DNA from 3 places in the Sphingobium sp. TomMM35A genome. Region 2 is predicted to be linked to each of the others. Evidence: riboswitches for the same ligand, from Rfam matches in the RefSeq annotation. Region 2 holds a riboswitch; each other region holds the start of a gene.
The links. Region 2 has a riboswitch for cobalamin ahead of ACYU8T_RS00500 (TonB-dependent receptor plug domain-containing protein). Riboswitches for the same ligand answer to the same signal wherever they lie in the genome.
Positions count from the first base shown of each region.

Region 1 (9,934 bases), on a different contig from region 2:
GCGATCCACACCCTCTTCGCCAAGGTCCACGCCGTGCCGACGCCCACCGGATCGCTCGACGTGCCCGTCCTCGCCTCGATCAACCTTCCAGCCGTGGCGCTTTCAACGGCAGCCCTGATCGCCGTCCTGCGCTTCAAGGCCGGAGTCCTCCCCGTCCTCCTCTGCTCAGCCGCAGCTGGCGCCGCCTATGTCCTGTTGGGGTAAGCGACCCTAGCCAAAACCGTCATCCTGAACTCGTTTCAGGATCCATTGTGCCTCTACACGCCTTCCGCTCGTGGGGAGAAATGGATGCTGAAACAAGTTCAGCATGACGGCGAAGTAGAACGAACATCCTACCCCTTCACCCTCACCCGATAGGCATGCAGCAGCGGTTCGGTATAACCATTAGGCTGCGCCACCCCCTCAAACACCAGCGCCCGCGCCGCCTGGAAGGCGATGCTCTCCTCCTCCCGCCCGCTCATCGGCTGGTAGAGCGGGTCGCCCGCATTCTGCGCATCCACCTTGACCGCCATCCGCCGCAGCGCCGCGTCCACCTCCTCGGCCGAACACACGCCATGCAGCAGCCAATTGGCGATATGCTGCGAAGAAATCCGCAACGTCGCCCGATCCTCCATCAGCCCCACGTCATGGATATCCGGCACCTTCGAGCACCCTACGCCCTGATCCACCCAGCGCACGACATAGCCCAGTATCCCCTGCGCATTATTGTCCAGCTCGTCCCGAACATCCTGCGCCGACCAGTTCACCCCCGCCGCCAGCGGTATCGTCAGCAGCGCATCGAGCGAAGCCACCGCCTCCGCCTTCCGCTCCTCCTGCCGGGCAAAAACATCGACGGCGTGATAATGCGTAGCGTGCAAGGTCGCGGCAGTCGGCGAAGGCACCCAAGCCGTATTCGCCCCCGTCATCGGATGCCCGACCTTCTGGTCCAGCATGTCCGCCATCCGATCCGGAGCCGCCCACATGCCCTTGCCGATCTGCGCCCGGCCCGACAGCCCGCAAGCCAGTCCGATCTGCACATTGCGATCCTCATAGGCCTGGATCCACGCCGCGCCCTTCATGTCGCCCTTGCGGATCATAGGCCCCGCCCGCATCGACGTATGGATCTCGTCGCCCGTGCGATCCAGGAAGCCAGTATTGATGAAGACGATCCGGTCCCGCACCGCATGGATGCAGGCGGCAAGGTTGGCCGAAGTCCGCCGCTCCTCATCCATCACCCCGACTTTCAGCTGATGCCGCTCCAGCCCCAGCAAATCCTCGATCGCATCGAACAGATCATTGGTGAAGGCGACCTCCTCCGGCCCATGCATCTTGGGCTTCACGATATAGATGCTGCCCGCCCGGCTGTTGACGAAGCGCCCGCCGCGCCGAATGTCGTGCAAGGCGATCAGGCTGGTGACGATCCCATCCAAAATCCCTTCCGGAGCCTCCGTCCCATCCGCCAAGCGAACCGCAGGCGTCGTCATCAAATGCCCGACATTGCGCACGAACAGCAATGACCGCCCCGGCAGCGTGAACCCACTTCCATCAGGCGCAACATAGGACCGGTCGCCATTCAGCCGCCGCGTCATCATCGCGCCATTCTTCTCGAAGCTCTCCTCCAGGTCGCCCTTCATCAGCCCCAGCCAGTTGGCATAGGCCGCCACCTTGTCCCCCGCATCCACCGCCGCGACCGAATCCTCCAGGTCGCAGATGGTCGACAAAGCCGACTCCAGCACGACATCGGCCAAATGCGCCGGGTCATCCCGCCCGATCGGATGCCCCGCATCGATCACCAGTTCGATATGCAGCCCATGATTGCGCAGCAGGATATTATCCCCTGCCCGTCCTGCGAGTTGCGAAGCATCCCGCAACACCGGCTCGCCCCCGGTCCACTCCGCCCAGCTTCCCTCCGTCAGCGGAACCGCCCGGTCCAGAAACGCCTTGGCCCAGGCAATCACCTGCGCGCCCCGCGCCGGATCATGGCCCTTGCCCGCCGCCACGCCCGGGATCGCGTCCGTCCCATAAAGCGCATCATACAGGCTTCCCCACCGCGCATTGGCCGCGTTCAACAGGAACCGCGCATTCAGGATCGGCACCACCAACTGCGGCCCCGCCAAGCTCGCAAGCTCCGCATCCACCCGGCCCGACCCGATGGAAAAGGGCGCAGGCTCCGGCACCAGATAGCCGATCTCCGTCAGGAAAGCCCGATAGGCCTCCGCATCGAAAGGCCGCCCCGCATGCTCCCCGTGCCAGGCATCGATCTGCGCCTGAAGAGCATCACGCTTCTCCAGCAAAGCCGCATTGCGCGGCGCGAACCGCGCGAAGATCGCAGCAGCGCCTCGCCAGAACGCATCCGCCACGATCCCCGTCCCCGGCAGCACATCCTCATCGATAAAGCGCGCCAGTTCGGCGGCCACCATCAGGCCCGATTTCTCGATCATACCGTCCATCGGCAACTCTCCATCACGAAAAACTATGGCCAAAATCTATAGACCCGCCGCCATCCTCGCACTAGATGATAAAGGTTCAAAGCATCTGTTCCTCACAGGAAAAGATCATCGATGGACCCCGACTATCTTCTCTTCGCCCGCGCGGTGGAAGCAGGCAGCCTCTCAGCCGCTGGCCGCATGCTCAACATCTCGCCCGCGATGATGTCGAAACGCCTCTCTCGCCTCGAAGCCCGCCTCGGCGTCCGCCTCATCCATCGCACCACGCGCCGCCTCGCCCTGACGGAAGAGGGCGCCAGCCTTCACCGCGATCTCGTCGCCATCCTCGACGCCATTGCCCACGCGGAAGAGCGCGTCACCAATCGCCACCGCACCGCGTCAGGCCCGCTGCGCATCTCCGCCCCCACCTCCTTCGGCCGCCTCCATGTCGCCCCCCATGTCGGCCGATTCCTGGAACAGCATCCGCGCGTCGACCTCCAACTCAACCTGTCCGACGCCTATGAAGACCTGCTCGCTGAACGGATCGACCTTGCGATCCGCATCACCAGCGACATTCCCGCCCATCTGGAGGGGCATCATCTCGCCGCCAACCGCCGCATCCTCTGCGCGAACCCCGCCTATCTCGCCGCCCACGGCACGCCGGAAGGGATAGCTGACCTCTCCCGCCACCGTCTGCTCGCCGCCGAAGGACAATTGCCATGGCGATTGGTCAACGGGCGCGCGCGCAAGCTGATCGACGGCCAAAGCCATGTCCGCACCAACAGCAGCGAAATCGTGCGCGAACTCGCCCTGACCGGCGTCGGCATCGCCCTGCGCTCGCTCTGGGACGTGGGCGATCTGATCGCGGACGGACGCCTCGTCCGCGTCCTTGAACCTTGGGAAGGCCCCGCCGACCTCGCCGTCCACGCCGTCCACCCCCGCGCGGCGGGCCGCCCTGCCGCCGTGGACACCTTCATCGCATTCTTGCGCGAAAGCTTCCGCGCCGCGCCGTGGAACAGGGGCGGTTGATAGAAAAAGGCAGGCGGGCTCCCGCTCAACCCGCTGAAAAGCCAAAATTCCATTATGCGAAAATTCGCCAGGCTCCTGTCAAAAAATAGAAGCTTTCCGGCGTTAACCTGCGTAATGGCAGCGGGAAAGGCCGATGTTATCGTTCGAGCCATAAGAAACTTGAGAGAGGATATGGGCCATGCGCCCCAATGACGCGTCACATTTTTCCGCCTGCGCCGCCCAGGAAGCGCGGCAAGCCAGGGAAGCCCGCCTACGCGGCGCCGACCAGGCAACCATCGCCCTCCACAATGAACGCGCCGTCCGCTACCAGGCCATGGCCCTCCGCCTCCAGCGAGAACGAGGCACGACCCTGAACTGATCTTGGCGCGAAGGCCCAGCACCACCATTCCCCTCTCCCCTTCAGGGGAGAGGGTGCCGAGCGAAGCGAAGGCGGGAGAGGGGACTGTAAAGCAACCAGCGCCGCCCCCCTCTCCCCACCCCTCTCCCCTAAAGGGGAGAGGGAGCAATCCCCACCACCCCCCCTTGCCCCACACCCCCACCTCCGCTATCGCCCCCTCACCCGGGCAACCCCCGGGCATGATCGCGCCGGTGCCTCGAAAGAGGCTTAAAAGGGAACATGGTAAGGAAGGCATCCGCCTCCCCAAGCCAGGGCTGTCCCTGCAACTGTAAGCGGCGAGCGCGATGCACATCGCCCCACCTCACAGGCAGGTTGGGGCAAGTCACTGGGCCGGACGCTAAATCCTGCGAGGCCTGGGAAGGCCGTGCATCAAGCGATGACCCGCGAGCCAGGATACCTGCCAGCGTCTGGTCGCTCTTGCCTTGGTCCAGGGGATGGCCGCGGCACGGTGAACTCCGTCTGAGCGACGAATGAGCGGCAAGAGGCCGCTTCGGTGACGCTGGCGGCCGCCTTGGGGGCGTCCGGCCGTCGGCGTGCGCCGGTCGTCGCCTGACGACAGGTCTCTTGCCGGATGTCGCCAGACGCCCGGAGTGCATGATGTGAAACTTCCCGATCATTTCCACCGCGCCGCCTGGGCGCTGACCGCCACTCTCCTCCCCCTGCCAGCCTTTGCCGCCGAAGCGGCCGACGCGGGCGAAGACGCCAGCGCCATCATCGTCTTCGGCCGGGGCGAGGACAAGATCGGCACCGCCCATGCGGCGAGCGAAGGCAGCGTCGGCGGCGCTGACCTTCTCGTCCGCCCGCTGCTGCGCGTCGCCGAACTGCTCGAAGCCGTGCCGGGCATGGTCGCGGCCCAGCATTCGGGCAGCGGCAAGGCCAATCAATATTTCCTGCGCGGTTTCAACCTCGACCATGGGTCGGACTTCACCACCTATATCGACGGGGTTCAGATGAACTTCCGCAGCCATGGCCACGGCCAGGGCTATCTCGACCTCAACGGGCTCATCCCGGAAATCATCGCGCGTGAGGATTTTCGCAAAGGTCCCTATCGCGCCGATGGCGGCGACTTCGCGCTTGCGGGCGCGGCCTATATGACCACGATCGACGGCTATGACCGGCCATGGGTCGCGGCGGAGGGCGGCTCCTTCGGCTGGCGCAGGCTGGCGTCGGGCGGGACCGTAAAGGCGGGCGCGGGCCATCTCACCCTGGTCGCGCAGGCCAAGGCCTATGACGGGCCATGGCAGGAGCCTGAACATCTGCGCCATTATGCGGGCTTCGCCAAATATACGCTCCCCACAGGGGCCGGGAAGATCGACGCCACGCTTCACGCCTATCGCGCGACATGGCGCCCGACCGAGCAAATTCCCGAGCGCATCGTAGGCACGCCGCTCTGCCCCGATGTCTTCTGTTCGCCCGATCCGTCCGCGCGCGGTGAAACCACCCGCATTATCGGCAATCTCGCCACCATTCAGCCGACATGGCGCGCCAATCTTTATGCCCAGTTCTACGACTGGACGATGTTCTCGAACCCCACTTACACCGACCCCGACGGCACCAGCGCGCAGATACAGCAATTCGACCGCCGCTGGGTTCTCGGCCTCACGGGCGAAAAGCGCTGGGATGCCGATCCAGCGCTGCAACTGAAGCTCGGCACGGAAAACCGTTATGACGCGATCGGCAATGTCGGCGTCAACCGAACCGCAGGGCGCGCTTTCCTCTCCTCGCTTGGGCGCTATCGCGTCAACCAAGGCTCGGCCGCGCTTTATGGCGAAGCGACCGTCACGCCCCTTCCCGGCCTGCGCATCACCGGCGGGGTGCGCGGCGACTATTATCATTATGATGTCCGCAGCCGGGACGCCGTCGCCGCCGCGTTGGGTGAAGGCAGCGGCTCGGACACGCTCGTCTCTCCCAAGGCGTCGGCCGCATGGGCAATTACCCCGCAGGTCGAACTCTATGCCAATTGGGGCCGGGGCTTCCATTCCAACGATGCGCGCGGCGCGGTCAATGTGGACACGCCTGTTCCCATGCTCGTGCGCGGCACCGGCAAGGAACTGGGCGGCCGCCTTCAGCTTCCCGGCTTCACCTTCACCGCAACCTATTGGTGGCTGAACGTCGGCAGCGAGTTGCGCTTCGTCGGCGATTCCAACGCGGTCGAACCCAGCGGAGCCAGCCGCCGCCATGGCTATGAGCTTGTCGCCTTCTGGCGGCCACTCCCCTGGCTTGCCTTCGACGGCAATTACACCGCCAGCCACAGCCGCTACACCAATGGCGATCATATCCCCAACGCCTTCAGGAACGCAGCGTCCGCCGGGGCGGCTATCGTCCTCGATCCATGGGAAGCCAGCATCCGCGTCCGCCATCTCGGGCCCTCTCCCCTGATCGAGGATAATAGCGTGCGCGATCCCGGCAGCACTGTCGTCAATGCCCGCGCCGCCTGGAAGGGGAAGCGGGTGCAGATCTATGCCGAACTGCTCAATATCCTGGGCAGCCGGGACAAGGACATCGCCTATTATTACGAATCCTACATCCCCGCCGCCGATGCGGAGCCGGTCGAAGGACGGCTGAGCCGCGTCGTCGAACCGCGAACGGTGCGCGGCGGCGTCAAGTTCCTCTTCTGACAGTTGAAGGCGAAGGCTGGTCGTTGGCAGGAGACCGGCCTTCGCGATCAACGACTTACTTATGGGACGGAAGTGTTCGTAAAGTAAAAGCCAGACATTCTTTATTTAAACAGGTTAAAAGTCTTGGAGTTCAGCATGGAAATTTTGGGCTATGGTTGACGCGCTTTCGCCGCTGTGCAACTTTCCCTTACGGCAATCTGGACAAAGAATCAGTTGCCAGGAGAGGATGTCCATGACCCACCCACCTTTGCGGGGCGCCGTTTTTCACGCCATCTTGCGCGACTGCCTGGAAGCGCAGCGCGCGCCCAAGGAAACCGAAATACAACTGGTAGCCTGCAAGATTTGGCAGGACAGTTTCGCTGCAATATCGCACAAGAACTGGCATGATCTCGTGCCGGGCAGCGAAGAATATGAATATACGCTCAACGCCGCCCGCATGGCCTTTGGCATCCACGCAGCCAACAGCGCCGCCTGAATTTTTGACCTTCAGGTTAATTTTCGGCCCCAAATCTCCAAAAACCCTTTCAATTCACCATTTCCTTCATGGGAACGATCCTCCCCCTCACGACTTGGTGATGGAAACAGAGGATCGTCCCGGTTGGAAAATCCCACCCCCTATTGCGGCACCGCTCCCCTGCCCGCGGAGTTCTGGACCCGGTGGAACTGGGACCCGCTATTGCTGCTGGCCATCGCCGCCACACTCTTTCTCTCCCTGCGCCTTCCTCCCCCTTCCCGAAAACCCGCGATCGCCTTCACCGGCATCTGGGCGATCCTCTACATTTCCCCTTTCTGCGCGATCGGCTCGGCTCTCTTCTCCGCCCGGTCAGTCCACCATCTCGTCTTGATCCTGATAGCCGCCCCCCTGCTCGCCCGCGCGGCAGCCATGCTCCCCAAACGCGGATCGCTCGCCAGCTGGACGGTTCTTCAGGCGCTGGTCCTCTGGTTCTGGCACGCTCCGCCAGCATATGATCTGGCGCTGTCCAATTCCGCCGCCTTCTGGCTGATGCAACTCAGCATCCTTCTCTCCGCCACCGGCTTCTGGCACGCTCTCGCTCGCTCGGAACTCCCCGGCCGGATCATCGCCCTGTTCGCAACCATGATGCAGATGAGCTTGCTCGGCGCGTTGCTCGCCTTTGCCCAAAGCGCCCTCTACCGCCCGCACTGGCTGACAACCCAGCCCTGGGGCATGAGCCCGCTGGACGACCAGCAGCTTGCAGGCATCCTCATGTGGATTCCCGGCGGCACGCTCTATCTCGCCGCCGCCCTCTTCTACGCCTGGCACATGCTTGCCGAACAGCAGGATGACGGGCCAGCCTATGTTTCCCTGGGCGAAAGGGTATAGAGATAAGCGGCGATGTCGCGCGCTTCCTTCTCCCCTATGCCCATGTTCGGCATGGCGTTGCCCGGCACCACCGATTGCGGATAGCGGATCCACCGCACCAGCGCGTCCGGATCGTTCCGCAGCATCCCCGCCACGGTTTTGCGCGCGGCGAAACCAGCCAGGGAGGGGCCCACCGCCCCACGCGATGCCGCTATGCCAGGTATCTCATGACAGGCGCTACATTGCCTCGCCACGATCGCCCGCTCGCCCCGTTCCACAACGCCGCCCGTCAGCGCCTGCGCATGCTCTTCCTGCCTGCTCATCTCCTGCCGCTGTTGCACGGCGAAGCTGCCAATCGCTCCCACGGCGCCAAAGCCAGCCAACACCGCTACAAGCCACAAGCTGCCAGGAACGCGCCTCATGCCCGGCACCCCTCCAGGATCAGCAGAGCCAGAGCCTGGAACATCAACGCCAGAAAGAATATCCCGACCCACAACAACGCACCCCATTTCCCCGGCGCCAGCCTCACCAGCCCCCAGGAAGCAGCGCCAGCGATCAGCAAAAACAGCGCAATCCCAGCGCCCGGCCAATATGTGCCCGCTCGGCACCAGGCATGCAGGAAAAAGCTGATCCCCTGCTGGCTCGCGAACCAGAGCAGCGGAGGCCCGGCGAAAAGGATGGCGTAGCGCGCGTTCCTGCTCATGCCAGCCTCGGCGCCCAGTAGATCAAGGCATAAAGCGGCAGCCAGCTGAGCTCGACGAACCGCCAGTAATTCGCATTGTCCTCCACATCAGCAAACTGCCGGTCGCCCACTTCATGCGTGTGCAGCCAGAGCGCGAGCACCAGCGTGTCTCCCCAGTCGGTGATCAGATGAACCGTGTGCAGGATCATCAGCATCCACAGCACCGACCCATAGGCATGCTCATCCCAGCGCAGCCCCAACGCAGTGAACTCCAACGCACGCGGTATGAACAGGAGAAACGCGGCCAGCGTCATGATGATGATGCCGATACGCACAGCTTTCTCATCCCTCGCCCTGGCCTTCTTGATCAGCCAACGGTTCGGAATTTCACTGAGCAACAGCCCGATCGTGAAGACGATGCCCCAGACCAGCTGCGGAGGCGCGAACCCCTTCGGCGGCCAATCGGAACCCGCCACCATCAGGTAGAGATAAGACCCGCCCGCCAGCAAAAAGGCGGTTCCTTCGATCAGCATGAAACCGGCATTGCCCCACCAGGCAAGGCTTGCCGGACCATCCTTGCTCTCCGGCAAGCTCGACAGGTCCCCCTGCACATAAACTGGCCGATCGGTCATGCCCGCGCATCCTTCCGCCGTGGCCGCGTGGGCCAGAACCAGGCCGTCAACGCCAGCGCCAGCGGCACAGCGCCCCAAACCAGCGCCCAGGGCGTGTAGATGCTGCCCACGAACAAGGCTGATGTCACCAGCGCAGCGACCAGCGGCCAGATGGACGGCCCGGGACTTGGCTGGCGATATTGGGGATTGGCGTCCACCAGGGACGTGACCAGCGCTTCCCGGCATCGGCCGAAAGACCCCGCATCACCGGGAAGGGCTCAAGCGGATTGTCCCACATCGGCGCGGCGCTCTTCACCACCGGCACGTCGGCGAAGGCATAGTTGGGCGGCGGCGAACGGGTTGCCCATTCCAGCGTCGACCCGCCCCAGGGGTCCGCGCCTGATCTTTTCCCGCGCCAATAGCTGATCAACGCGTTCGCCACGAAGATCGAAGCTCCCACCGAAGCGATAACGGTTCCCCCGGTCGCCACCAGGTTCAGATCACCCCAGCCCATCTCCGGCCCATAGGTATAGATGCGGCGTGGCATGCCCATCAGGCCCAATATGTGCATCGGAAAAAAGGCGATGTTGAAGCCGCCAACGATCAGCGCGCAACTTACGATGCCCCAGCCATCGGACATCAACCGGCCCGTTGCCTTGGGATACCAATAGGTGAAAGCGCCAAATAGCGGGAACATCGCTCCGCCGATCAGGACATAGTGAAGGTGCGCGACCACGAAATAGGTGTCAGTGAGCTGCAGGTCGAGCGGCGCCGACGCCGTCATGATGCCGGACAGCCCACCGACCACGAAGGTCAGGATGAATGCGATGATCCACAGCAATGGCGTGCGGTAACTTGGCTTGCCAAGTGC
Region 1 covers NZ_BSRC01000002.1:421,424-431,357, forward strand. The annotation lists gene chrA (chromate efflux transporter) at 1-204, shown strand, start outside; gene ACYU8T_RS15040 (malate synthase G) at 333-2,429, opposite strand; gene ACYU8T_RS15045 (LysR family transcriptional regulator) at 2,541-3,434, shown strand; gene ACYU8T_RS15050 (hypothetical protein) at 3,613-3,792, shown strand; cobalamin riboswitch at 4,004-4,250, shown strand; gene ACYU8T_RS15055 (TonB-dependent receptor) at 4,491-6,449, shown strand; gene ACYU8T_RS15060 (hypothetical protein) at 6,682-6,924, shown strand; gene ACYU8T_RS15065 (cytochrome c oxidase assembly protein) at 7,048-7,791, shown strand; gene ACYU8T_RS15070 (c-type cytochrome) at 7,764-8,192, opposite strand; gene ACYU8T_RS15075 (hypothetical protein) at 8,189-8,473, opposite strand; gene ACYU8T_RS15080 (cytochrome c oxidase subunit 3) at 8,470-9,084, opposite strand; gene ACYU8T_RS15085 (hypothetical protein) at 9,081-9,212, opposite strand; gene ACYU8T_RS15090 (cbb3-type cytochrome c oxidase subunit I) at 9,209-9,934, opposite strand, start outside.
Region 1: another riboswitch for cobalamin. It lies ahead of ACYU8T_RS15055 (TonB-dependent receptor); the one in region 2 lies ahead of ACYU8T_RS00500 (TonB-dependent receptor plug domain-containing protein).

Region 2 (9,934 bases):
CGCCGCGTCGCGATTATCAAGGATGGCAAGCTGGCAGGCGTCCTCTTCGTGACCCGCACCGGCCTGCTCCCCACGCGCGACTGGCTCATCGGCCAGCTTGAAGCCGAAGAGGTGGGCGCTTCCGTCCTCGCGGCGCGCGGCCCCGGCAGCCAGCCTGACAAAGGCCCGACCATCTGCGTCTGCTTCGACATCGGCCTCAACCAGATCGTCGCCGCAATTCGCGACCAGAGCCTGGTCGACGTGCCCGCCATCGGCAAGGCGATCGGCGCGGGCACCAACTGCGGGTCCTGCCGCCCCGCGCTCGCCAACATCCTCGCCCAAATCCCGCAGGAGACGCTCCATGCAGCCGAATGAACTTATCGCCCCCGGTGAAGTCTGGCTGGTCGGCGCAGGTCCCGGCGACCCGGACCTGCTGACCCGCAAGGCCGAAAAGCTGATGGCGGCGGCCGACATCGTCTTTTATGACGCACTGGTCGGCCCCGGCGTCCTCGACCTCATCCCGCAGGGCATCGAGCGCGTCAGCGTCGGCAAGCGCTCCGGCCGCCACAGCAAGGATCAGGAAAGCATCAACGACCTCCTCCTCGCCGCCGCAAAGGCAGGCAAGCGCGTCGTGCGCCTGAAAGGCGGCGACCCGTCGGTCTTTGGCCGCTCGGCCGAGGAGATGGATCATCTCGCCGCTGACGGCATCCGCACCCACATCTGCCCCGGCATCACCACTGCCAGCGCGGCGGCGGCAAGCGGCAACGCCTCGCTCACCCTGCGCGGCAAGGCGCGCGGCCTGACACTGGTGACCGCGCATCTGAAAGCCGGTGAGCCGCTCAAGCTCGACTGGGAAACGCTCGCCCGTCCCGGGGGCACGCTCGGCATCTATATGGGGCGCGCCGCCGCCGGAGAGATCAGCCGCCAGCTGATCGCCGCCGGACGCGATCCCGAGACGCCGGTGATGGTGGCGGTCAATGTCTCGCTGCCCACCGAACGCCTGATCCGGGGGAAGCTGTCGGCGCTTGCCTTTCTGGTGGCCACGATCAGCGACGAAGATCCGACCCTGCTTCTGATTGGTGAAGCGGTGGCGGGCACGACCATGCCAGTAGAGGCCGCCACGAGCGTCGCTCTTCAGCTTTGAAGACCGGCTCTCCGCGACCTTTGCCCTGAGCTTGCCGAACGCCCCCGAACTTAGTTGGAAGGAAGGGAGGGGGCTTCGGCAAGTTCAGCTCGGCGATAGGGTGCAACCCGCTCAGCACGATAAGCAACGTGCTCCTGCAAAGGCAGGAGCACGGCGCAGCTAGCTTTTTGGCAATCCGGCAAGATCCTGCGGTCGATTAATATTCGGCAGGACGATATCCGCCCGCTCCACGATCCGCGCGCCGATCCGCTCCAGCCAGCCATATATCGACCGGCTATTCTCCTCAGCCAGATGCGCGTCCAGTTCATCTGCAAGCCCCGCAGGCCAGAAACCGGCAAGTTGCTGCCCCTTCAACACCGCAGCGCCTTCTCCCGCCAGCGCCTCCACCAGCGCCGCCGGATAGAGCGGCATGTCACACCCGGTCGTCAGCACCGCGTCATAGCCTTCGTCCCGCGCATGATGCAGTGCCGCGTTCAGCCCGCCCAGCGGTCCCATATCAGGCGCGGGCCGGTCGGAGAGGCTGGTCATCCCCTCGACCGTCCGCCCGCAGACCACCACCGTCTCCACATGCGGCGCGATTGCTGCTACCGCATGTTCAATCAGCATGCGCCCATCCGGCATCAGCGCCAGCGCCTTGTCGCTCCCGAACCGGCTTGATCGTCCCCCGGCAAGCACAGCGCCCAGTAATCGCATCGATCCACTCCTTGGCAGAACCCTCGCTTTCCCCTATGGCGCGCGGCGTGAGCGGGCAACCGCTGACGATAAGATCGCGCCGGAAAGGGAATGCGGTGCGGACGGCTCATCCGTCCAAATCCGCAGCTGCCCCTGCAACTGTAAGCGGTGAGCGCGATGCACCCGGAAACCCGCATGCCTTCAAAAGGGGAAGGCGAGGGGGACCAGCCACTGGACACGCGTCCGGGAAGGCCCGTGCATCGCCGCGACGACCCGCGAGCCAGGAAACCTGCCGGCGCATGGTCGCTCTTGCCTGGGTCCAGGGATCGGCCCGGGCACGGTTTTCCGTCTGAGCGACGAAGCGGCGCAGGGCCGCATCGGTGCGCGTGACGGGATTGGCGTCTCCCTCCCTCGCGCACCGGCCGCTCGCGCGGACGCCCTGGCCTCATGTCGCATGGCGCTCAGGGAAGACAGAATATGTTCAAGACCGGAATCTCGCTGCTGGCGCTCCTCGCCGCCACCCCAGCGCTTGCCGAAGACGCAGACGAAATCGTCGTCACCGCGCTCGGCATCGAGCAGCCGACCGATGAAGTCGGGCAGGCCGTGACGGTGATCGATGAAAAGACGATCGAGACGCGCCAGAATGTCAGCGTCGCGGACCTGCTGATCACCACGCCCGGCGTCCGTTTCAACCGCGCCGATGCCGTGGGCGGCGTCACCGGCATTTCGATCCGTGGCGCGGAAACGACGCAAACGCTGGTGCTGCTCGATGGCGTGAAGATCAATGACCCGAGCGTCATTGGCGATGCCTACGACTTCGGCAATCTGCTCACGGGCAACATCCGCCGCATCGAAGTGCTGCGCGGCTCCAATTCGGTGGTCTACGGCAGCCAGGCGATCGGCGGCGTGGTCAACATCATGTCGGCCGAGCCGGGCGAAGGCGTTGGCGGCAGCGCATCGGTGGATTATGGCTATGCCGACACGCTGAATGCAAAGGCTGACATATCGGGCAGCACCGGCATCGCATCGGGCAGCGCGGGCGTCGCCTATTTCCGTACCGATGGCATCTCCGCGGCACAGGGCGGTACGGAGAAGGACGGTTATGAAAATATCGCGACCCACGCGAAGCTGAAGCTCGCCTTCACCGACAATCTCAGCCTCGACCTGCGTGGCTATTACATCCATGCGGACCTCGATACCGACATCTTCTTTGGCGCGCCGGCTGAATCAAGGGATAGCAGCAAGCTTGACCAATATGTCGGCTATGCGGGGCTCAACCTTTCCTCTTTCGACGGCAAGTTGACGCAGCGTGCGGCGGTGACCTGGTTCCGCAATGACCGCGACTATTTCTTCGCGCCCAGTTCCGCGCCTGACTATGGCTATTCAGGCACCAACCTGCGATTTGAATATGAAGGCGTCTATCAGCCGGTGGATCAAGCCAAACTGGTCTTTGGCTACGAGCATGAGCGGCCCAAATATGACTCGTTCTTCTACGACTTCTTCACAGGCGATAAGGTCGTCAGCGGAGCAGAGGTAAACATCGACAGCGTCTATGCGCTTGCGGTCGTAAAGCCTTTTGTTGGCTTGTCGGTTACCGGCGGCGTACGCCATGACGATCACAGCCAATTCGGGGGCGCCACCACCTTTGGCGCCAACGCCAACTACACGCCCAATGAAGGCCGCACCAATATCCGCGCCAGCTATGGCGAAGGCTTTCGCGCACCTTCGCTGTACCAGATCTACGACGCCACCTATGGCAATCTCGACCTCAAGCCCGAACGGTCGAAAAGCTATGACATCGGCTTCGATCAGAGCCTGGATGAGGGCCGCGCGATGATCTCTGTCACCGCGTTTCGCCGCGACACCCGCGACCAGATTTATTTCGACGGCTTCGCCCTTCCTTTCGGCCGCTATGTCAACCTCACCCGCACCCGTGCAAAGGGCGTGGAAGCAGCCTTGACGCTGAAGCCCGTCGATGCGCTGACGGTCATAGCGGCCTACAGCTATATCGACGCTGTCGACCGGTCCGAAGGCGGGCTCAACGAAGGCAAGCGCCTTCCCCGCCGCGCAAAGGATGCCGTCAGCGTCTCGGCAGACTATGATTGGTCGTTCGGCCTGTCGACTGGCGCAACGGTGACCATGGTCGGCGACAGCTTCAACGATGCCGCCAACACCCAGCGTCTCGACGGCTACGCCCGGCTGGACCTCCGCGCCTCGCTGCCGATCAACGAGCATCTGGAGATTTACGGCCGCATCGACAATGTCACGGACGAAGAATATGCGACCGTCTATGGCTACAGCACCTATGGCCGATCGGCCTATGGCGGCGTGCGTGTCCGCTTCTGACGGTGAAAGATGAACGGGGTGGGCGGCCGCCCCGCTTCATCGCCGGGGCGCGGCCTTTGGCTGCGCCCTCTCTTTGCCCGCAGCATCCGCCTGGGCAATGATGCTGCGCGCGGCCTGCACATAGGCGGGGCCGCCGCAGACCGTCCAGGCCTGGGGCACACGGATGCGGGGGATGGATCTCAACGCGGGATGGTGCAGCATCTCCGTCCCCTGATCGACGATGTTTTCGCTGCCTTCTTCCACGATCAGATAGTCGGGCTTGGCTGCGATCATCTGTTCCAGCGGCACTTGCGCCAGCGCGGGCTTGCCGAGCTTTTCCGCCAGATTGACGAGGCCCGCGCGCCGGATCAGTTCATCGACCAGGGTGCCCGTGCCCGTCATGTAGCCGCGTCGCTGATAATAGGCCGCGACCCCGCCGCCCTTGCGCCGGGGCAGGGCGGCAAGATCGCGCTCCATGCCCCTGATCAACGCTTCGCCGCGCGCGCGCTGGCCGACCGCCGCCGCGACCTGACGAACCTGATCGCGGATTGCGGCGAAGCTGGTTGCGCTCGCGAGGCCCAGCTTGCGCCATCGCCCATCGGGCGCGCCGACCACGCCGCCTGTGCCATCAGGAAAGCCAATCACCAAGTCGGGCCGCAACGCCAGCACCTCTTCGGCCGGGCGCTTCAGCACCGGAAAGCGCCGCGCCTTCGCCACCGCTGCCGACAATTCGGGATCATGGCCATAGGGGCTCAACGCCGCGATCTGACCCGGATCGGCGAGCGCCAGCACATATTGGTCGGCGCAGGTGTTGAGCGACACGATGCGGCGTGGCGGGGCAGGGGCGGCGCTGGTGAGGCTGAGCGCACAAAGCGCCGCGATGATCTTTCCGCGCATCAATCCTGCCTCTGCAACGTGCTGGGCTCCTGCGAAGGCAGGAGCCCAGCTCAAGTGAAGCAACTGGGCTCCTGCCTTCGCAGGAGCACTACGACCTGTATCAGCGGCCTTGGAGTGCGCAAGCCATGAGCGCGCGCCGCCATCCGCTTCTGCTCCCGGTTCTCACCGCGCTGACTCTCATCGCAGCGCTGGGCTCGCTCACGCTGGGCGCCGTTCCGCTTTCACCCCCTCGCATCCTTGCCGTCCTGAGCGGCGGCGGCGATGAGGTCGCCCGCGCCATCCTGATCGATCTGCGCGTGCCGCGCATGCTGCTCGGGCTGATCGTCGGCGCGATGCTCGGCCTCGCCGGAGCGGCATTGCAGGGCTATTTGCGCAATCCGCTGGCCGAACCTTCGGTGCTTGGCGCATCCAATGCAGCCGCGCTCGGGGCGGTGGGCGCGCTCTATTTCGGGCTGGCGCAGCTTCATCCAGTGATCCTGCCGATCCTGGCCATCACCACCAGCCTGATCGCGATCGGCGCGCTGTTCCTGCTGGCCGGGCCATCGGAAAGTCCTTTGACGCTGATCCTCGCTGGCATTGCCGTCGCAACGCTCGCCGGGGCGGGGATCAGCCTGTCGCTCAACCTGTCGCCCAATCCCTTCGCCGCGATGGAGATCATGAGCTGGCTGATGGGCAGCCTTGAAAATCGCAGCTATGCGCATGTCTGGATCGCCTTGCCCTGCGTGCTTGTCGGAGCCGCGCTGCTGATCGCGGACGGGCGCAGTCTCGACGCGCTGACCTTGGGCGAAGAAGGCGCGCAGGCATTGGGCGTCGACCTCACCAAGGCGCGGCTGCGCATGATGCTGGGTGTCGCCATCGGCGTCGGTGGCGCGGTCGCGGTGTCTGGCGCGATCGGCTTTGTCGGGCTGATCGTGCCGCATCTCGTCAGGCCGCTGACTGATCGCTCGCCGTCGGCGATCCTGCTTCCGTCCTTGCTCGGCGGCGCGGCGTTATTGACGCTTGCGGACATCGGCGTGCGGCTCATTCCCACCAGCAGCGAATTGAAGCTGGGCGTTCTGACGGCGCTGTTGGGTGTGCCGGTCTTCCTGGTCCATCTGATGCGGGAGCGGCGGCTATGGTGACGATCCGCACGCAGGAGCTGTCGGTGCGCCTTGGCCGTCATGCTGCGGTTCGCGGCGTCACTACGGCGCTGGAGCCGGGGCAGCTGGTCGGCATCATAGGTCCCAATGGCGCGGGCAAATCGACGCTAATCCGAGCGATGCTCGGCCTTGCGCGCGTGGAGAGCGGAACGGCGTCGATCAATGAAAAGCCGATCGCCAATATCGGCCGCAAGGACATCGCGCGTGTGGTCGCCTATCTGCCGCAGGGGCAGACATTGCACTGGCCCTTGATGGTGGAGCGGCTGGTCGCACTGGGGCGGATGCCGCATCTGGGCCCGCTCTCGCGGCTGTCGGCAGAGGATGAGGCGGTGGTCGATGCGGCGCTTGCCCGCGCGGATGTGTTGCACCTGAAGGGGCGGATCGCGACAGAATTGTCAGGCGGCGAACGGGCCCGTGTTCTCCTCGCCCGCGCATTGGCGGTGGGAGCGCCCTCGCTCATCGCTGATGAACCGCTTGCCGCGCTTGATCCGGGGCATCAGCTTGATGTCATGGACTTGCTGAAGGCCGAAGCGCGGGCAGGATCGCTGGTTGTAACCGTGCTGCACGACCTGGGCATGGCGGCGCGATATTGCGACCGGCTGCTGTTGATGGACCAGGGGCGGCTGGTCGCGGACGGCAAGCCGATGGACGTGCTGACGGAGCAGAGCCTTGCCCAAGTCTACGGCATTTCCGCGTGCATCGATGCGAATGGCGAATGGCCGCTGATCCTGCCCACGGGGCGGATCAAAGGCTAAGCGCTACCTCCGTTCGCCCTGAGCTTGTCGAAGGGCTTCCCCCCTTGGAAGACAAGGGCTTCGGCAGGCTCAGCCCGAACGGAAGAGTTTGGGCGAAAGGTGGTTACTACTCCCCGAAAGCCTTCGGTGCCGCAGCCACCACCGTGTAGGTGCCCGCACCAATCTCCGACACTTCCAGCGCTCGCTCGGCTATCCCGCTGCGTCCGAAGCGGAACGCCCCGTCGATCCCGGAAAAGCCGCCCGCATCGCGCAGCCGCGCCGCCGGGAAGGGGGTGCCGGGCCGCCAGTCGCGCGCGATGCGCACGGTCAGCAGCACCGCATCATAGCCCAGCGCCGACAGGCGGAACGGCGCGCTGCCGTAGCGCGCCCGATATTTGCTCGCCAGTTGCCCGTAGAGGCCGTCCGACACGCTGGCGAACCAGGCTCCCCGCAGCGCGGGGCTGGAGCCGAGGCTGCTGTCCGTATTCCACAATTCCGTGCCAAGCAGCCGCGCTGTCGCGCCGCCATTCTTCCGCACGATGGGGGCAAGCTGCAAAGCCACCCGCCCGCTGTCGGCGATCAGCAGTGCGTCATAGCTGGACGATGCCTGCAACTTCTTGACCGCCGCCGTCATCGACGCTGGCGTCCGGTCGAAGGTCTGCATCGATACGACCGTGCCGCCCGCGCCCTCTACGGCGCGCAGCAGCGATGTGCCGGAACGCTCGCCATACATGCCCTTGGGCACCAGCGCGGCGAACTTCGACAGTCCCTTGCCCTTGGCGAAGTCGACCACGCGCTCGATCGACTGGCCGGGGATGTAGCCCATGATGTAGACGCCGTTTCCGGCAACGCTCACATCGTTGGAAAAGCTGATGACCGGCACGTTAGCCCGCGCCGCGATCGGCCCGACGGCCCGCGCGTCTTCTGCCAGCAGCGGGCCCAGGATCAGGCGATTGCCTTCCGCCAGCGCCCGGTTCGCCGCCGCCGCCGCGCCCATGCTGGTGTCATAGGTGGTGATGCGCACCTTGTCCGCCTTGGTATCCAGGAGGGCGAGGGTGGTGGTATTGGCGATCGACTGGCCGACGCCCGCATTGGGGCCGCTCATCGGCACCAGCAGCGCGACGCGGTGCCGCTGCGCATCGGTGGGCAGGCCCTGCGTCACGTCGGGGCCGGTCGGGACAGGCTCGGAAGGACGGACGGGCGCGGGTCCACGCGGCACGATCGACTGACAGGCAGCGAGCGCCAGGGCGCTGGCGGCGAAGAGGATGCGCGCGCCGCGCTTCATTGCCGCGAACATGTCCGCTTGCCGGAGGGCATCCGTCTCTGTCATCTGGCGTCCTTATGGAAAATACAACTTCGGGGCTGGAACCCGGGCTTTACATCGTTGCAGGGCCGATCGGCAACCTTGGAGACCTTAGCCCGCGCGCGGCCGATGTCCTGCGCCGCGCCGATGTGATCGCCGTGGAAGATACACGGGTGAGCGCACGGTTGCTGCGTCACGCCGGGTCGGATCGGCCGATGATCCCCTATCATGACCATAGCGCCGAAGGGGTCCGCGCGCGCCTGATCGAGCGGATGGCGGGCGAATCAGTCGCGCTGCTTTCAGACGCGGGCACGCCGCTCATCTCCGATCCGGGCTACAAGCTGGTCCGCGATGCGCGCGCGGCGGGGCGGAGCGTTGTGACGCTGCCGGGGCCCAGCGCCGCCATCGCCGCGCTCACCCTGTCGGGGCTGCCGACCGACCGCTTTCTCTTCATGGGCTTCCTGCCGGTGAAGCAGAAGGCGCGGGCCGATGCCCTGGCCGAAGTCGCGGCCCTGCGCGCCACGCTCATCTTCTACGAAAGCGGCCCGCGCCTGTCCGAAAGCCTCGCCGCCATGGCGCAGGGGCTGGGCGATCGCGATGCCGCCGTCAGCCGCGAGATCAGCAAGGCGTTCGAGGAAACCCGCACCGGCACTTTGAGCGAACTTTCCGCCCGCTATGCCGACGCGCCGCCCAAGGGGGAGATCGTCGTCATCGTCGGCCCGCCCGGCGAAGCCCCGCCTGCCAGCGCAGAAGATGCCGACGCTGCCCTCATCGAAGCAATGGAGCGGCTCCCGGTCTCCAAGGCGGCGGGGGAGGTTGCCAAGAAGCTCGGCCTCGATCGCCGCGCCCTGTACGATCGCGCGCTGGAACTGAAGGGGTGAAGCGGCAGGCTGCTGAAAAGCGCGGACGCCAAGCGGAGCGGATCGCCGCATGGTGGCTGCGGCTCAAGGGCTGGCAGATCGTCGGCCGCCGCCTCCGCACGCCTGCGGGGGAGGTGGACCTTGTCGCCCGGCGCGGCGCGATGCTGGCCTTTGTCGAGGTGAAGGCCCGCGCGACCGGTGCTGATCTTGACCTCGCGATCGACGAACGCCGCCTGTCCCGCGTGGCTGCGGCTGCCGAAATGCTGTTCTACGACCTCGCCAAGCCGGGCGATGACATGCGAATCGATGTGATCCTCCTTGCGCCGGGCCGCCCGCCGCGCCATCTGGCGAATGTCTGGCATGGGGGCTGACCCGCTCTCGTCCGGTTCAGCCCGAACGGAGACGTAAAAGCAGATGACCGAACTCAACCCTCTCACCGTCGCCGTGCAGATGGACCCGATGGAAGGGATCAACATCAAGGGCGATTCCACCTTCCACATCATGCTGGCGGGGCAGGCGAGGGGGCACCGGCTATACCATTATCTCGCGCCCGACCTTACCTATCGCGACGGCCGCGTACTGGCAAAGGCGCGCCCGGTGAAGGTGCAGAAGGTGGACGGCGACCATTTCGCCTTCGGTGAGCCGGAAATGCTCGACCTCGGCCGCGACGTCGATGTCGTGCTGATGCGGCAGGACCCGCCCTTTGACCTGAGCTACATCACCGCCACTCATCTGCTGGAGCGGGTGCAGGCCGAAACGCTGGTGGTCAATGATCCCGCCGCCGTCCGCAATGCGCCGGAAAAGCTGTTCGTGCTCGATTATGCCCGCTTCATGCCGCCCACGATGATCACCCGCGACCTGGCCGAGGTGAAGAGCTTCCT
Region 2 covers NZ_BSRC01000001.1:99,701-109,634, forward strand. The annotation lists gene ACYU8T_RS00485 (molybdopterin-dependent oxidoreductase) at 1-354, shown strand, start outside; gene cobA (uroporphyrinogen-III C-methyltransferase) at 341-1,123, shown strand; gene mobA (molybdenum cofactor guanylyltransferase) at 1,283-1,816, opposite strand; cobalamin riboswitch at 1,844-2,106, shown strand; gene ACYU8T_RS00500 (TonB-dependent receptor plug domain-containing protein) at 2,273-4,141, shown strand; gene ACYU8T_RS00505 (ABC transporter substrate-binding protein) at 4,178-5,017, opposite strand; gene ACYU8T_RS00510 (FecCD family ABC transporter permease) at 5,143-6,138, shown strand; gene ACYU8T_RS00515 (ABC transporter ATP-binding protein) at 6,132-6,911, shown strand; gene ACYU8T_RS00520 (penicillin-binding protein activator) at 7,018-8,220, opposite strand; gene rsmI (16S rRNA (cytidine(1402)-2'-O)-methyltransferase) at 8,232-9,074, shown strand; gene ACYU8T_RS00530 (YraN family protein) at 9,071-9,424, shown strand; gene gshB (glutathione synthase) at 9,468-9,934, shown strand, end outside.

Region 3 (9,934 bases), on a different contig from region 2:
CGCACGATAATCCGCGAGGGCCAGCGCGCATTTTGTCTCGCTACCCGTCATCAGCTGCATCAGCGCCGCGCCCTCGGCGGGCGCACCGCCGATTGCATAGCCAGCCTCTCCCAGCGCCCGCAGGATCGCCGCCGCGCTTTCGGGCGTGTCGAGTCCGACGCCATTGCCGATCCGGCCGTCCCGGTTCGGGTAATTGGCGAGCACCAGCGCCACGCGCCGCTCACCCGAAGGAGTACGCCGCAACCTCGCCCAATTTCCAGCAAGTTGCGCGACGAAGCTCACTCTGTCCGCCAGGACCTGCGGCACGATGATGCTGCATTCGGTGCGCGCGTCGAATCGCGCCGCCGCCTTGAAAGCGACCGCCCGCGTAAAGATCCGCCCGTCTACCTCGGGCAAGGCGATATGCATTGCCAGATCGCGCGGTCCCAACCCCCGCGCGCTGTCCTGCCACGCAGCCTGTTCGGCGCTGGCGAACATCGTCTGCAGGACCGGGCACTCCGCCTGCTCCAATATCGAGGGCGTGCGCGGTTCGCCCGGCGCGGATGCGGCAAATGCGGTTGCGTTCAGGATGACGTCAGGACCCGCCGACGCTATCACCCGCTCAAGGAAATCCCGCGCAAAGGGTTCGCGCAGCGCACGCACATGCACCGCCAGCACATTCAGCCCCGCCGCTCGCAGCCCGGCGATCATCGCGTCCACCGCCTCCAGCGTCCCGGCGATCAGCAGCGCACGGTAGAATAGAAACAGCACTACAGGCTGCCCATCCGTCCAGCCCGCCTTCACCTGATCCAGTACCGGACGCTCGACACCCGGCAAATACAGCCCCGCATCTGCGACCGGAACCGGCGGGTCGGCATAGCCCGCATCCAGTCCCGCGATCCCCGCAGCCGTCTTCAGAAAGGCGATCGCATTGGCGATGCCTCCCTGTCGCAAATAATCCCGCAGCAGATCGCATGTTTCGGGCGGCAGGGTGGAGGCGAGGCGCAGTTCCGGATCATCCTCCCGGCCATCGGCGATCGCGGCAAACGCTATGCCCTTTTCTCGCGCGACATTGGCAATTTCCTCAATGCCATAGGGCCAGTAGCTTTTGCCCCCCAGCAACACGACGCAGACAAACTTTGCGTGGGAAATCACCTTTTCGACATAAAGATCGACCGAATAGGGATGCTTCAATTGCAGAAGGTTGGCGAGCCGGATGGAAGGCGCGCCATCGCCCAGCATCGCCGCCGCGCTCGCAAAGCAGGCAAGGTCGCTGTCCGCCACGGTCAGCAGTACGATGTCGCCCGGCGACTGGCCAAGATCGATGGCTTCATCCCCGTTCGAAACGGTGCCGGGCGTGGCGGTCAGCAAATGCATCAGGCGTCTGCCAGCTGTCCTGAAAGCGCGCCTTCGATGGCGGCGCGATCCAATCCGGCCTGACCGATCACCACCAGCCGCGACGCGCGCACCTCGTCCGCCTGCCACTGCCGGTCGAAATGATGTTGGATGCGCGGTCCCACCGCCTGGATGACCAGCCGTGCGGGGCGCCCGGCGATGGCGATAAAGCCCTTCACGCGCAGGATGTCATGGTCGGTGATGACCTTCTCCAAAGCCGCCAGCAGCGGCGCGGGATTGCTGATTTCCTCCAGTTGTAGGACGAAGCTGTCGAAATCCTCATGATCATGATCCTCCTCATCATCATGATGGGACGGGCGCGCATCGATCTGGTCCTCGACGCCCGCACCAAGGCCGAGCAGGACGGCGGGGTCGATCTCGCCGCGCGCGGTGCGCAGGAGGCGGACGCCCGGCCGCACTTCCCCGCCCAGCTGATGCTCCAGCTCCGCCAGCTTTTCAGGCGCGACCAGGTCGGTCTTGTTCAGCAGCACCAGGTCGGCACAGGCCAGCTGGTCTTCGAAGAGCTCCTCGATGGGGCTGTCATGGTCCAGCGTCGGGTCGGCCGCCCGCGCCGCAGCCAGCGCGGCTTCATCATGGGCAAAGCGCCCGGCTGCCAGCGCATCCGCATCGATGAGTGCAATGACGCCGTCCACCGTTGCCCGCGTCCGGATATCGGGCCACTGAAACGCTTTCACCAGTGGCTTGGGCAGTGCGAGCCCTGAGGTTTCGATAATGATGTGATCGGGCGGCACGTCCCGGTCCAGCAGCCGCTGCATGGTGGGCAGGAAATCGTCCGCCACGGTGCAACAGATGCAGCCATTGGCAAGCTCGATGATATCCTCGTCCGGGCAGGCTTCATCGCCGCAGCCCTTCACCAGCGATCCGTCTACGCCGACATCGCCAAATTCGTTGATGATGAGGGCGAGCCGACGCCCGCCCGCATTTTCGATCAGGTGGCGGATCAGCGTCGTCTTTCCGGCACCCAGAAAGCCCGTGATGACCGTGGCGGAAACCTTGCTCATAATGTCTGTCCTTTGTTGGGGATGAGCACGTCGATCTCGTCGAAGCGCTTCCAGCGGTAGATGATCCAGCTCACCAGCCAGCAGGCGGCGAACAGGCCTATGATGAAAAAGCCGAGGCTGTTGAAATGCTCGCCCAGACGGGCGGCGATCGACCAGATGCCGCCGGTCAGGCCCAGCTTGTCGCCCAGCAGCGCCGCCGCCTCGATCCCGCCGATGACGATGGCGACCAGCGCCGACACCAGCGTGATGGTGATGTTATAGTAAAGTTTGCGGATCGGCTTCACGAACGCCCATTGATAGGCGCCCATCATCAGCGCGCCGTCCGCCGTGTCGATGAGCGCCATGCCCGCCGCAAACAGCAGGGGAAATATAAGCACCGTTGCGATTGAAAGGCCGCTCGCCGCCTGACCCGCCGACAGGCCGAGGATGGCCACCTCCGTCGCCGTGTCGAATCCCAGACCAAAGAGAAATCCGAGCGGCGCCATGTGCCAGCTACGCGTGACGAGGCGGAACAGCGGCCGGAACAGGCGCGACAACATGCCCCGATTGCCCAGCAGAATGTCCATGTCCTCATCGACATAGCTTCCACCGTTGCGAACATGATTGAACGTCTTCAGAACAGACCGCAGGATGATGAGGTTCATCGCCGCAATAGCGAAGAGGAAGCTTGCGGAGATGATCGTGGCGATCGTGCCGCCGATCTCCCCCGCCGCCTCGACGCGGCTGAGGGCACTGGCGGCAAAGGCGATGAGGACCGCCGCGATCAGCACGATCGCGCTATGCCCGATGGCGAACCACAGGCCCACGGTCAGCGGCTGCTGCCCGTCCTGCATCAGTTTGCGCGTCACATTGTCGATGGCGGCGATATGGTCGGCGTCCACCGCATGTCGCAGGCCCAGGCTCCAGGCGAGCAGGGCGGTGCCCAGCATCATCGTATCGCCCGAGAAGATCATCAGGGCGCATATCCAAAGGCCGATATTGGCGGCGATCAGCAGCGCGAACATCCATGTCGCGCGGCGGCGCAGCGCCGGAACTTGCATAACCATCGGACGGCTTGGCTCCCGTCTGCGTCAGCGAGACTGGACGGGACCTCCGCTATGCGGCCAGCACGACGCGCCGGACGGACGCATCTTAGCGCCCGGCACGCATGCCGGTGCGGTCCCGCCGCACGCGTCGCTCAGACGGAATACCGTGCCCCGGCCATCCCCTGGGCCAAAGCAAGAGCGACCAGACGCCGGCAGGTCTCCTGGCTTGCGGGTCATCGCTCGACACATGGCCTTCCCAGGCCTCGCATGATTTAGCGTCCGGCCCAGTGGCTGACCCTCCGGCGGTAACGGAAAGTCGCTATGCGTCTCGCTCACCGCTTACAGTTGCAGGGACAGCCGCGGATTTGGGCGCCTGACCGGCAGCCCGCACCGCATTCCCTTTGAAGCCCGTTCGGGCACCGGCGCGATCGGGGCTGTGCATAGATGGCTTGACCGGCAAAGGAAAGCGGCAGTTGCATGGTTGCGTGATATTGCAGGGCGCATCCCGCCCGCCTAGACCGGCGCTATGCCGTCTCCTTTCTCCTTCACCCGCATTAGCCCAGAGGGCGACGCATCGCCCGTGGAGCGCGATCTGGCGGAAGAGATGCCCGTCGCGATCGAGTTTAACGGCGTTGGATATGCGGTTCTGATGGCGACGCCAGGGGACGTGGCCGAACTGGTTCAGGGCTTCGCGCTTGCCGAGCGGCTGGTCCTGCCATCGGACGCGCCGCTCGACGTTGACGTCCATGTAACGGAGCAGGGCCTCGTCGCCCGCGCTACGCTTCCGCCGGAGCGGGTGGAGGGACTGCTCGGCCGCGTCCGTCACCGCGTCTCCGATTCCTCCTGCGGCTTATGCGGCGTCGAAAATCTGGAGCAGGCGCTGCGGCCCCTGCCCGCCGTGACAGCCCGCTCGACCGCAGGCCGGGCAGCTATCTTCCGGGCGTCGGGCGATCTTGCCGAGCATCAACCGCTCAATCGGCAAACCGGTGCTGTCCATGCCGCTGCCCTGGCGGGGGCAGATGGCGCAATCCGCCTCGTTTATGAGGATGTGGGCCGCCACAACGCGTTCGACAAGCTGATCGGGGCGATGCGGCGGCGGCAATTGTCATGGGATGGCGGCTTTGCGCTACTGTCCTCGCGCTGTTCCTATGAGCTGGTGGAGAAGGCGGCGCTCGCTAATTGCCCGTTGCTCGTCACCATATCCGCCCCCACCCGCCTCGCTGCCGAACGCGCCGCCAGCGCTGGGTTGCCGATCATCGTGCTGGCGCGGGCAGACGCCATGCTGGCGGCGGGCGGGCCGCCCGGCTGACGAGGCGCCGCTTCATCTACCGCTTGCGGGCTTGGTCCTGCCTCATTATCAGCAGCGCCGCGACAGGTTCCCCGCTTGGGGATCAAAAGGGAAGTCGGGTGCAATGCCCGCGCTGCCCCTGCAACTGTAAGCGGTGAGTGGACCGGCCACGCAGCCATTGGGGGAGTATCTCCCGAGAAGGCGGCCGATGCGCATCGACCCGTGAGCCAGGAGACCTGCCTGCCGCAGTCGTTCTTCGACCGGACAGGGTGTACCGGACGAACGGGGTTCCCCGCGCGGACGACAGCCATCGCCTTGCCCGCCACTGGCCGGGCAGGGCCGTTGCGGTTCGATTTTGCAGGGAGGGCCATGATGCCGGTCTTTCATGTTCAGATGATTATAAAAGCGTGCCGCTGATGCTGCGTGCCGTCGAAAACAGCGCGTCGGTGGTCGTCTGTTCGACCTGCCGCCTGTCCGCAGACCAACGGGAAGACAGCGAAGGGCGCCGCGGCGGTGCGCTGCTGGTCGATGCCATGCGCGGGCTTCAGGCGCAGGAGCCTGCCTATGAAGCGATCGCCGTGCAGGACATGCCCTGCCTCTTCGCCTGCCAGCGGCATTGCACCGTCCATGTGCGCGGCCCTGGCAAGGTCGGTTATGTGCTGGGCGACTTCACCCCGGACGCGGATGCCGCGCGCGCCATCCTCGACTATGCCCTGCGCCATGCCGCCAGCGAAGAGGGCGTCGTGCGCTACGCCGAATGGCCGCAGGGGGTTAAGGGGCACTTCATCGTCCGGACGCCGCCCGAGGGCTTTGTCTGCACATGATCCGCTTTGAAGACCGCGACGGTTTTCAGGCCGCGCTCGCAACACTTCCTGGGAACGACGCGACGGCGATCGACGCTGCGGCGGCGCGGCAGGCTTCTTTGACGAAGCCCGCCGGATCACTAGGCCGCCTGGAGGAAATTGCCCTCTTCATGGCGGGCTGGCAGAGCCGCGAGTATCCGCGCGCCGACCGTATCCGCGCCGCCATCTTCGCTGGCAATCACGGCGTTGCCGCACGGGGCGTCAGCGCCTTTCCAGCGTCCGTCACTGCGCAGATGGTCGCTAACTTCCAATCTGGCGGCGCGGCGATCAATGCGCTTGCGGGCGCTTGCGGAGCCGATCTGGTGATCGTCCCGCTTTCCCTTGAACAGCCCACCGCCGACATATGCGAGGCCCCGGCCATGACGGAGGCCGAGTGCCTCGAATCCCTGAACGCAGGCGCTGCCGTGGTCCCTGAAGATTGCGACCTGCTCTTCGCCGGAGAGATGGGCATCGCCAACACCACCCCCGCCGCCGCGCTGTGCCTTCACGCCTTCGGCGGCGAGGCGCAGGACTGGACGGGGAGGGGAACGGGCATCGACGAAGTAGCCCTCGCCCGCAAGACGGAGGCCGTCCGCGTCGCGCTTGCCCTGCATGCATCCCATTGCACCGACGCCTTCGAAACGCTTCGCCGCCTCGGCGGTCGGGAGATCGCCGCCATGGCAGGTGCGATCCTAGCCGCGCGGATGATGCGCGTGCCGGTGCTGCTCGACGGCTTTATCTGCGGCGCCGCGATCGCTCCCCTCGCGCGCGACAATCCCGCCATCACTCAACATTGCCTGGCTGCCCACTGCTCAGCCGAAGCAGGCCATGCCCGGCTGCTCGAAAAGCTCGGCCTCAACCCGCTGCTGCACCTCGGCATGCGCTTGGGCGAGGGAAGCGGCGCGGCCGTCGCGGCACAGCTCATCCGCTCGGCCCTCGCGGCGCATGCGCATATGGCGACCTTCGCGCAAGCCGCCGTCGCGGGCGCGCTATGAGCCCGTTGACGCTCCACCTGATGCGGCATGGAGCACCACAAACGCCCGGACTTATGCTCGGTCACACGGACATGCCGCCTGATCCAGCCGCCATGCAGCTGTGCATCGATCGATCACGCGCGCTCACATTCGACTGTCTGACCAGCTCCGGCCTGGCACGCGCCAGCACGCCCGCCACGCTGATCGCCATCGATCGTCAAGCCGCCCATCGGATCGACCCGCGCTGGCGCGAACTGAACTTCGGCGAATGGGAGGGCATGGACCCCGCCACGCTTCCAGCCGGCGACACTGCCCGCTTCTGGTCGTCTCCCGACGACTATCCTCCGCCAGGCGGCGAAAGCTGGTCCGACCTCTGCCACCGTGTTAGCGCGGCACTGCGCGACGTAGGGGAGCCCACCCTCATCCTCACGCACGCAGGAGCGATCCGTGCTGCGCTGACGGTGCTTTGCGGCCTGAATTATCAGCAGGCCTGGGCGATCGATATCCCCTATTCGGCGGTGCTCACGCTGCGCTTCTGGCCCGGAGACAATCCCGGCGCGCAGATCACAGGCCTCGTAACATGACCCGCCTCATCCTTGCCCTGCAACTCATGACCCGCCTGCCGCTCCCGAACGTAGGCGCGGACGAAAACGACTTCGTCGCCGCTATCCGCTGGTTCCCCGCAACAGGCATCATCGTCGGCCTGACGGTCGCCGCCGCCATGACAATGGGCTTGCAGAGCGATCCCTGGATCGCCGCCTTGCTCAGCCTCATTGCCTGGGTCGCCATGACGGGAGCGCTCCATCTCGATGGCCTGGGCGACATAGCCGACGGGGCCGGAGCAGCGCATCATGACCGGGAAAAGCTGTCCGCCGTCCTTGCTGATCCGCACATCGGCAGCTTCGGCGTCGTCTCGATCGCCCTGCAATTGCTCACAAAGCTCGTCCTGCTCCGCCTGTGCGCGGAGCATGTCCCGCCGCTAGCCCTTGTCGCCGTGCCCTTCGCAGCCCGGATTGGCCCGCTCGCCTGGACCCTGTGGCTCCCGCCGCTTCACCAGGGTCTCGCCAGCCGCTTCCGCGACGGTATCGGCGCGTCGCATCTGTTGGGCTGGACAGTATTGGCCGCAGCCCTCTGCCTGATGATCCCCCCGCTCTTGTCCGCCGCCCTCTTCATCCCATTATGGGCATGGTGGTTGCGCAGTCGCATCGGCGGCATTTCGGGAGACGGCCATGGCGCGGGCATAGAGCTTGTTGAAAGCGGCTTGCTCTTCGCGCTGGTGCTGGCGCGATGAGCGGCATCTTCCACTGGCATGGCGGGCGCCTCGCCGCTGCGCGTCAGCATTACAAGGAGGCGCGCCTTCCCTGGATCGATCTCTCTACCGGCATAAACCCGCTCGCCTGGCCCGGCGCGACTGCGATAAAGACCGATTGGCGATCGCTCCCAGATCCCGCAGCACTCGCCGATCTCGAACAGGCCGCCGCCGCCCATTTCGGCGTTACCACCGGCCATATCTGCGCTTTGCCCGGCAGCGAGACCGGCCTGCGCCTGCTCGGCCATCTGCTCGACGCCCCCGCCTGCCACATCCAACCGTCCTACCGCACCCATGCGCAGGCTTTCCCGAATATGCATGCCTTGCAGCAGCCGGAAGCTGCACCGCCGGGTACCGCGCTCCTCCTCGCCAATCCCAACAATCCTGATGGCCGCCTCTACACGCGGGCGCAGATGTGGCAGCTTCTGTGCCGTCAGGAAAAGCGGGGCGGCTGGCTGATCGTCGATGAAGCCTTCGCCGACTGCATGCCTGCCGCCAGCATCGCCAGCGAGGTTGCCGATAACCGAAGCCTGATCATCCTCCGATCCTTCGGCAAGTTCTTCGGCTTGGCGGGGGTGAGATTAGGTTTCCTCCTCGGGCCATCCGCCATTGTCGCTGCCTGCCGCCGTCTGCTGGGAGATTGGCCGCTATCCGCGGCGGCGATCGATTTCGGCCGGGCTGCCTATCGCGACCGGCGCTGGATCGACGAGACGGTCGCGAGCTTGACCACTCGCGCGGCCCGCCTTGACGCGCTGCTCATCCGCCACGGCTTCAGTCCGCGCGGCGATTGCCCGTTATTCCGCCTGATCGATACGCCAGACGCTGCTTCGTTGTTCGATCGCCTTGCGCGGCAAGCGATCCTCACGCGTCCGTTCGAAGATTATCCCCACTGGCTGCGCTTCGGCCTTCCTGCCGGCGATGCCGATCTGGCCCGGCTGGACGAAGCCCTTGGTTGAGTTGGCCGCGCTCTTCCTCGACGCAGTTCTCGGCTGGCCAGCCAGGCTGCAAGCGCGCGTCGGACATCCGGTCGGCGCCTTCGCCCGGATCATCACCGCCTGCGAACGCGGCCTCAACCACCCCGGCTTCAGCACCCCGCGCCGCCGGACAGGTGGCATCCTCACGCTGCTGATCCTCCTGGCAATCACCATCGCGGTCGCCTGGGGTGCCGATCGCCTTCTTCGTCAACTGCTCGGGTCCTGGGCCTGGGTGGGGCTCGCGCTTGCGGCCTGGCCTGCTCTCGCGCAGCGCAGTCTGTTCGATCATGTCTTGCCCGTGGTGCAGGCGCTGGAGGCTGGCAATCTCTTCGCCGCCCGCCGCGCCGTCGGCCACATCGTCGGCCGCGACACCGCCGCGCTGGATGAAGCAGGCGTTGCGCGCGCCGCTATAGAAAGCCTCGCGGAAAGCTTCTGCGACGGCGTCGTCGCGCCGCTTTTCTGGCTGCTTGTCGGCGGCCTTCCCGGCATATGGGCCTATAAGGCCGTCAACACCGCCGACAGCTTGATCGGGCACCGGGAAGAACCGTTCGCAGCATTTGGCTGGGCCGCCGCCCGCTTTGATGACCTTTTGAACCTCATCCCTGCGCGCTTGTCGGGCTTCCTCATCTGCTTGGGCGGCCTGGGCGGCTGGCGTATTTTGTGGCGCGATCATGGCCGCCATGCCTCTCCCAATGCGGGTTGGCCGGAGGCGGCGATGGCGGGCGCGCTCCATATCCGGCTCGCCGGGCCGATCGCCTATGAGGGGGAGTTTCATGCCAAGCCATGGATTGGCGGGGAGGGTGCGGAAGCCACCCCCGCCGCCGCGCGCGCGGCGCTTTCGCTTTATATCCGGGCTTGCGCCTTGCTCTGGCTCATGACTGCGGCAACCGAAGGATTTCGCTGATGGACGCTTGGCAGAAAATGCTCGTGCTCGGTGGCGCCCGCTCAGGCAAGAGCCGCCATGCCGAAGCGCAGTGCGAGGGCTTGCCCGGCACCATCAACTATATCGCCACGGCGCAGGCCTTCGATGCCGAGATGCGCGACAGAATCGCCGAGCATCGCGCCCGGCGGAGCAAGCGATGGCAGACGATAGAGGCGCCGATCGACCTGCCCGCCGCCATCGCGC
Region 3 covers NZ_BSRC01000002.1:42,547-52,480, forward strand. The annotation lists gene cobN (cobaltochelatase subunit CobN) at 1-1,356, opposite strand, end outside; gene cobW (cobalamin biosynthesis protein CobW) at 1,356-2,396, opposite strand; gene ACYU8T_RS13365 (HoxN/HupN/NixA family nickel/cobalt transporter) at 2,393-3,442, opposite strand; cobalamin riboswitch at 3,616-3,860, opposite strand; gene ACYU8T_RS13370 (formate dehydrogenase accessory sulfurtransferase FdhD) at 3,948-4,730, shown strand; cobalamin riboswitch at 4,778-4,967, shown strand; gene ACYU8T_RS13375 (DUF1636 domain-containing protein) at 5,126-5,533, shown strand; gene cobT (nicotinate-nucleotide--dimethylbenzimidazole phosphoribosyltransferase) at 5,530-6,546, shown strand; gene ACYU8T_RS13385 (histidine phosphatase family protein) at 6,567-7,109, shown strand; gene ACYU8T_RS13390 (adenosylcobinamide-GDP ribazoletransferase) at 7,106-7,816, shown strand; gene ACYU8T_RS13395 (threonine-phosphate decarboxylase) at 7,813-8,790, shown strand; gene cbiB (adenosylcobinamide-phosphate synthase CbiB) at 8,753-9,712, shown strand; gene cobU (bifunctional adenosylcobinamide kinase/adenosylcobinamide-phosphate guanylyltransferase) at 9,712-9,934, shown strand, end outside.
Region 3: another riboswitch for cobalamin. It lies ahead of ACYU8T_RS13375 (DUF1636 domain-containing protein); the one in region 2 lies ahead of ACYU8T_RS00500 (TonB-dependent receptor plug domain-containing protein).